One region of the Nonomuraea sp. bgisy101 genome, then DNA from elsewhere that is predicted to be linked to it. Evidence: predicted binding sites of a transcription regulator. Region 1 holds the regulator's gene; the other holds the start of a gene.

Evidence for each region. Region 1 encodes HrcA, which represses chaperone genes, less so after heat shock. Its sites were predicted from a motif close to TTGGCACTCTCNNNNNGAGAGTGCCAA; they were not measured.
Region 2: the regulator HrcA is predicted to act here: its motif matches at 1,991-2,017, upstream of groES (co-chaperone GroES).

Annotation. Positions count from the first base shown of each region.
Region 1 is NZ_JBYITD010000014.1:4,751-8,157, reverse strand. Features, by position in the region: gene AC3EO4_RS25675 (16S rRNA (uracil(1498)-N(3))-methyltransferase) at 1-381, opposite strand, end outside; gene dnaJ (molecular chaperone DnaJ) at 511-1,647, opposite strand; gene hrcA (heat-inducible transcriptional repressor HrcA) at 1,659-2,663, opposite strand; gene AC3EO4_RS25660 (hypothetical protein) at 2,805-3,407, shown strand, end outside; gene AC3EO4_RS25655 (DUF3097 domain-containing protein) at 3,406-3,407, shown strand, end outside.
Region 2 is NZ_JBYITD010000002.1:68,835-72,241, reverse strand. Features, by position in the region: gene groL (chaperonin GroEL) at 1-1,530, opposite strand, end outside; gene groES (co-chaperone GroES) at 1,590-1,901, opposite strand; gene AC3EO4_RS03945 (NAD-dependent epimerase/dehydratase family protein) at 2,068-2,916, opposite strand; gene AC3EO4_RS03940 (MarR family winged helix-turn-helix transcriptional regulator) at 3,013-3,407, shown strand, end outside.

The sequences.
Region 1 (3,407 bases):
GAGCGACTTGGCCGCCCTGTCGCCCTTCCACTGCGTGACGCTGCGCGAGGCCGACCACGGCACGATCACGTCCACGCCCGCCTCGGTCATCATCTCGACGGCCAGCTCGCCCCTGTCGCCCTTGGGCAGACCCTGCACCACGACGAGGCGCGGCGAAGGCGCGGGCACCTCGAAACGGCGCAGGACCTCCACGCGCAGGGAATCCTTGAGCACCTCCCTGGCCACGCACTCGGCGCCCAGCCCAGCGCCGTCGGTCAGGTCGATCCGCTCACCTTGACGGATGCGCCGCACGGCCGCGGCGTGGCGGCCCTCGGCGCCGCCGAGCACGAACTCGGCACGGCCGAGGTCCGCGGCGTCGGCGAGGAACAAGGGCACGGTCACAGCAGGCTCCCCCTTGGGCGGGCGATGTGACGGCGGCCGGCCGGAGTCCCGCTGGAGTCGCGTGATGGACGGGCCCCGGCCACGTGACCGCGGTGGGGCCGGACCGGCCTGCCGTACAGGAGAAGAGGGTCAGCGGCCGTTGAAGGCGTCCCTGAGGCGGGAGAAGAAGCCTTGCTGGCCTGGAGCGAACTTGCCCGGCGGGCGTTCCTCGCCGCGCAGCTTGGACAGCTCCCGCAGCAGGTCCTCCTGCGCCTGGTCGAGGCGGAGGGGGGTCTCCACGTTGACGTGGATCAGCAGGTCGCCGCGGCCGGTCTCGCTGAGACGCTGGACGCCCCTGCCGTACATCGTGATGACCTGGCCCGACTGGGTGCCCGGCCGGACGTCGATCTCCTCCGCGCCGTCGAGGGTCTCGACGGTCAGCGACGTGCCGAGCGCCGCGGCGGTCATCGGGATCTGGACCGTGCAGTGGAGGTCGTCGCCACGCCGCTCGAAGATCTCGTGCGGCTTCTCGACGATCTCCAGGAACAGGTCTCCGGGAGGGCCGCCGCCGGGGCCGACCTCGCCCTCGCCCGCCAGCTGGATGTGGGTGCCGTCCTCGACGCCCGCGGGGATGCGGACCTTGATCGTACGGCGGGTGCGGACCCTGCCGTCGCCCGAGCACTCCTGGCAGGGGTGCCTGATGATCGAGCCGAAGCCGCCGCACTGGGGGCACGGCCTCGAGGTCATGACCTGGCCCAGGAAGGACCTGGTGACCTGGGAGATCTCGCCGCGCCCCTGGCACATGTCGCAGGTGTCGGGATGCGTGCCCGGCGCGGCGCCCGAACCCGAGCAGACCTCGCACAGCACGGCCGTGTCGACGTTGAGCTCCCTGGTGGTGCCGAACGCCGCCTCGCGCAGGTCGAGCTCGACCCTGATCGTGGCGTTGCGTCCTCTCCTGGCACGGGAGCGGGGGCCACGGCTGCCGCCCGCCCCGCCGAAGAAGGCGTCCATGATGTCGCTGAAGGGGAAACCGGCTCCGAATCCGCCGGCTCCGGCGCCCGCACCCGCGCCCGCGAACGGGTCGGCGCCCAGGTCGTACATCTGCCGCTTGTTGGGATCGGACAGGACCTCGTAGGCCTGCGTGATCTCCTTGAAGCGCTCCTGGGTCGCAGGATCGGGGTTCACGTCGGGGTGAAGCTCGCGAGCCAGCCGACGATAGGCCTTCTTGATCTCGTCCTGACTGGCGTCACGGCGTACCCCGAGGGTGCCGTAGTAGTCGTTTGCCACTTATCGACCTCTTATGAAGCAGCCAGGATCTGGCTGACGTAGCGTGCCACCGCGCGCACAGCGCCCATCGTCACGGGGTAGTCCATCCGGGTGGGACCGAGCACGCCGAGGCGAGCCCCCGAACCGTACCCTGTGGCGACGAGGGAGGTGCCACGCAGTCCTGTGTAGGGGTTTTCCGAGCCGATCCTGACGGTGAGCGTGGTCGGCATGTCGGAGGTCTCGCCCAGCAGGCGCATCAGCACGACCTGCTCCTCCAGCGCCTCGAGCACGTCGCGCAGACCCGTGGTGAAGTCGGCGCCCGCCAGGTTGGCCGCGCCGGCGAAGACGATCTTCTCGTCGTGGCGCTCGACGAGGGTCTCCAGCAGCACCGAGAGGATCGTCGCCGCGGCGGGCCGGTCCTCTACGGGCAGCCGCTCGGGCAGGTCCGAGACCTGCTCGGGCACCTGGTTGAGCCCGCAGCCGTCGAGGCACGCGTTGAGCACCGCGCGCAGGTGCGCGACCCTCGACTCCTCGATCGTCTCCGGCAGCTCGATGACACGCTGCTCGACCCGGCCGGTGTTCGTGATCAGCACGAACATCACCCGCCTGTCGGTCAGCGGCACCAACTCCAGGTGACGAACCGTCGACTGGGAGAGCGTCGGGTACTGCACCACCGCGACCTGCCTGGTCAGCTGCGCCAGCAGTCTGACCGTGCGGGTGACCACGTCGTCGAGGTCGACCGCGCCCGCAAGGAACGTCTCGATCGCCCTGCGCTCGGCGCCCGACAGTGGTTTGATCTGCGAGAGCTTGTCGACGAAGAGCCGGTAGCCCTTGTCCGTCGGCACCCGTCCCGCGCTGGTGTGGGGCTGGGCGATGTAGCCCTGCTCCTCCAGCGCGGCCATGTCGTTCCTGACCGTGGCCGGAGAGACGTTCAGGTTGTGGCGCTCGGCCAGCGCCTTGGAGCCCACCGGTTCGTTGGTGGACACGTAGTCCTCGACAATGGCGCGGAGCACCGCAAGCTTTCGATCATCGAGCACGTGCTCACCTCCCTGCCTGTAAAGGAAACGACAGGTCTAGCACTCTGTGTTCCCGAGTGCCAAGTGTACGGCTCTCGCCCACAGGGTGCGATAACACACCTAGTCAAGCTGACTGCAAGCCGCAGGTCGACAATAGTGGTCATGACCGACGTTCCACCGCCGTACCGGCAGGACCCGAGGTACGGCGCCTACGTTCCACCTCCTGCCCCGGGGCAGATCAGGCCGCGTGCCTGGTGGATCGCGGTCGTCTGGACGGTGGCGTTACTGACGGCGGTCAGCGGTGTCGTCGGGTTCGCCTCGGACCTCGACTCCACCCTGAAAGAGCTGGTCCCCGCCAGGTCCTTCGCCCCTGGCGAACCCGTCACGGTGACGATCGACCCCGCCGACGAGCCGGGGCTCTACCTGTCGAGCAGGCGGCCCGTCCGCTTCTCGTGCGAGATCGACGGGGGCGGCCTGTCGGAGCCCAACGGAACGCAGACCGTCAACGAGTGGGAGCTCGTCCACGTCATCGACGTGCCGGAGAAGGGCGAGTACGAGGTCTACTGCAGCGCCGAGGAGGACGCCGAGGCGCGCTTCGGTGTCGGCCGCCTGCTCACCGCGGCGATGGGTGAGATCGCCGGCAGCGTCCTCGTGCTGCTGGCCGTGCCGGGAGCGGGCATCCTGTTCGCGATCATCATGACGATCGCGATCCTCGTCCGCAGGAGCAACGCGCGCAGGAACGGCGATTTGCTACGGTCCCCCCAT
Region 2 (3,407 bases), on a different contig from region 1:
CATGCCGGCGATGGACGCGGCGTTCTGCACGGCCGAGCGGGTCACCTTGACGGGGTCGATGACGCCCTGCGCCACCAGGTCGCCGTACTCGCCGGTCGCGGCGTTGAGGCCGTGGCCGACGGAGAGCTCGGAGACCTTGTGCGTGACGACGTAGCCCTCGAGGCCGGCGTTCTCGGCGATCCAGCGGGCCGGCTCGACCAGCGCGCGGCGGACGACGCCCACGCCGGTGGCCTCGTCGCCGGACAGGCCGAGGTCGTCGAGGTCCTTGGCGACGTGGATCAGCGCGGAGCCACCGCCGGAGACGATGCCCTCCTCGATCGCGGCGCGGGTCGCGGAGATCGCGTCCTCGAGGCGGTGCTTCTTCTCCTTGAGCTCCACCTCGGTGGCCGCGCCGACGCGCAGCACGCAGACGCCGCCGGACAGCTTCGCGAGGCGCTCCTGGAGCTTCTCGCGGTCCCAGTCGGAGTCGGACTGCTCGATGGCGAGCTTGATCTCCTTGACGCGGTCCTCGATCGCCTGCGCGTCGCCGGCGCCGTCCACGATCGTGGTGGCGTCCTTGGTGACGACGACGCGGCGGGCGCTGCCGAGCACCTCGAGACCGACCTGGTCGAGCTTGAGGCCGATCTCCTCGCTGACGACCTGGCCGTTGGTCAGGATCGCGATGTCCTGCAGCATGGCCTTGCGGCGGTCACCGAAGCCGGGGGCCTTGACGGCCACCGAGGTGAACGTGCCGCGGATCTTGTTGGTCACCAGGACGGCCAGGGCCTCGCCCTCGACGTCCTCGGCGATGACCAGCAGCTGCTTCTTGGTCTGGGCGACCTTCTCCAGCAGCGGCAGGAAGTCCGTGATGGACGCGATCTTGCCCTGGTGGATGAGGATGTAGGGGTCCTCGAGGACCGCCTCCATGCGCTCGGGGTCGGTGACCATGTAGGCCGACAGGTAGCCCTTGTCGAACTGCATGCCCTCGGTGAACTCGAGCTCCATGCCCATGGCGTTGGACTCTTCGACGGTGATGACACCGTCCTTGCCCACCTTGTCGAACGCCTCGGCGATCAGCTCGCCGATCCTGGCGTCCTGAGCGGAGATCGTCGCGACATTGGCGATCTCCTTCTTGTCCTCGACGGGGCGCGCGGTGGCCAGCAGCTTCTCGCTGACGGCCTTGGCGGCCTGGTCGATGCCGCGCTTGAGCGACAGCGGGGAAGCGCCCGCGGCCACGTTGCGCAGACCCTCGCGGACCATCGCCTGGGCGAGAACGGTCGCGGTGGTGGTGCCGTCACCTGCGATGTCGTTCGTCTTGGTCGCCACTTCCTTGGCGAGCTGGGCGCCGAGGTTCTCGTAGGGCGCCTCGAGCTCGACCTCGCGGGCGATGGTGACACCGTCGTTGGTGATCGTCGGCGCACCGAACTTCTTGTCGATGACCACGTTGCGGCCGCGCGGGCCGAGGGTCACCTTCACTGCGTCCGCGAGGGCGTTGACGCCGCGCTCGAGCGCGCGCCGCGCGTCCTCTTCGAACTCCAGGATCTTCGGCATGAAAAGTCCTCTCAGCGTAGAAAGCCCCGGGCACTGGCGGCCCGGGGCTTTCTCACGGCTTACTTCTCGATGATGGCGAGAACGTCACGGGCGGAGAGCACGAGGTACTCCTCGCCGCCGTACTTGACCTCGGTGCCGCCGTACTTGCTGTAGAGGACGATGTCGCCCTCGCTGACATCGAGCGGAATCCGCTTGTCGCCGTCCTCGTCCCAGTTGCCGGGGCCCACCGCGAGGACTTTGCCCTCCTGCGGCTTCTCCTTGGCGGTGTCCGGGATGACCAGGCCGGAAGCGGTGGTCTGCTCGGCCTCAAGCGGCTGGACCACAATGCGGTCGCCGAGCGGCTTAACGGGAACCTTAGTGGCGGTCGTCACGATCGGACCTCCCCTTCAGATTTGGTTGATCTAGAAGAGGCGACCAGCTGGGCCTGCCGTCGCGGGTGTCAGACCTGCCTCGTCGCACGTTGGCACTCTCAGTAGGAGAGTGCCAACACGAAACAGTATGCAAGCAGGCCTTGCCCGTCAACACGAACCGCGCGGCTCAGCTCAGAGCGGATCTGTAGGAGCCCTCGACCAACTCGGCGAGAGCGCCGGGACGGCCCGGCTCCCACCCCAGTTCCTCCTTGGTACGGCGCGCGCCCGCCCGCTGGCTGAGCGCGAGAGCGTCCGCGAACGGCCCGCCGAACACCTCGGCCGCCTGCTCCACGGGCCACGGCTCGGCGCCCTCCCGCACCCCCGCCACCTTGGCCGCGGCCTTCGCCACCTCGGCCACGGACACCGCCTCCTCGGCGATCCCGTGGTAGACCGCTCCGGGCCGCCCCTTCTCCACGGCGGTCACGATGAGGTCGGCCAGGTCGTCCACGTGCACGAACGTCCACGTCGGAGCCTTGTTCTCGCCCTCCACATAGACCCCGACCCCGCGCTCGGCCGCCTGCCCGACCAGGATCGAGACGATGCCCGCGCCCCGCCCGTGAACCACGCCGGGCCTGATCACGATCCCGCCCCTGCCGAGCACGGCCTGCTCGATCTCCGGCCGGTAGCCGACGATCGCGATCGGGTTCACGGGGCTCTCCTCGTGGCCGTCCCCCGTCGGGCCGAGCACCCATACGCCGCTGACGTAGACGACCGGCTTGCCCAGGGCCTCGACGGTCGCCAGGTCGTGGGCCCTGTCCCCGGTGAGCACCGCCGCGTGGACGATCACCTCGATGTCCTCGGTGACGGCGGCCTTCACCGAGGCGAGGTCGGCCAGGTCGCCCGTGCGGACGTCCTCGACACCGTCGATCGTGCGCGGTTGCCGTACCAGGACCGCCACGTCGTGGCCGCGCTCGACCAGCCGTTCCACAACGGCGCCGCCGATGTACCCCGTCGCGCCCAGCACCAGAACCTTCATGTTCCACCTCAAAAACTTCGACATTGAAATCTTGCGTGGACACTAACACGCAAGGTCGAAGACTTCAATCTCGAAGCGTTTGGTAGAATTCCCCGCATGGAAGACGCGCTGGACACCCTCCCCGACCACGACGGCGAGACCGCCCGCGTGACCTGCCGCGCGATCCGCGTCTCCCGGCTGCTCGAACGCGGACTGAAGGACTACTTCAGCGGCCACGAGCTGGAGTCGTGGGAGTACGACGTGCTGGCCACGCTGTACCAGGTCGGCGGCTACTCCTGCATGACAGACCTGTCCAACGCCCTGCTGCTCAGCCCCGGCGCCGCGACCAACCGCATCGACCGGCTGGTCGCCAAGGACCTCGTGACCCGCGAGACCGCCCCCGGCAACCGCCGCATGATCATCGTCACACTGACCGACGAGGGACGCCGCCAGGTCTCCGCCCTCGCGGACGGCCGCGCCGCCACCGAGCGGGCACTGCTGTCGGGCCTCTC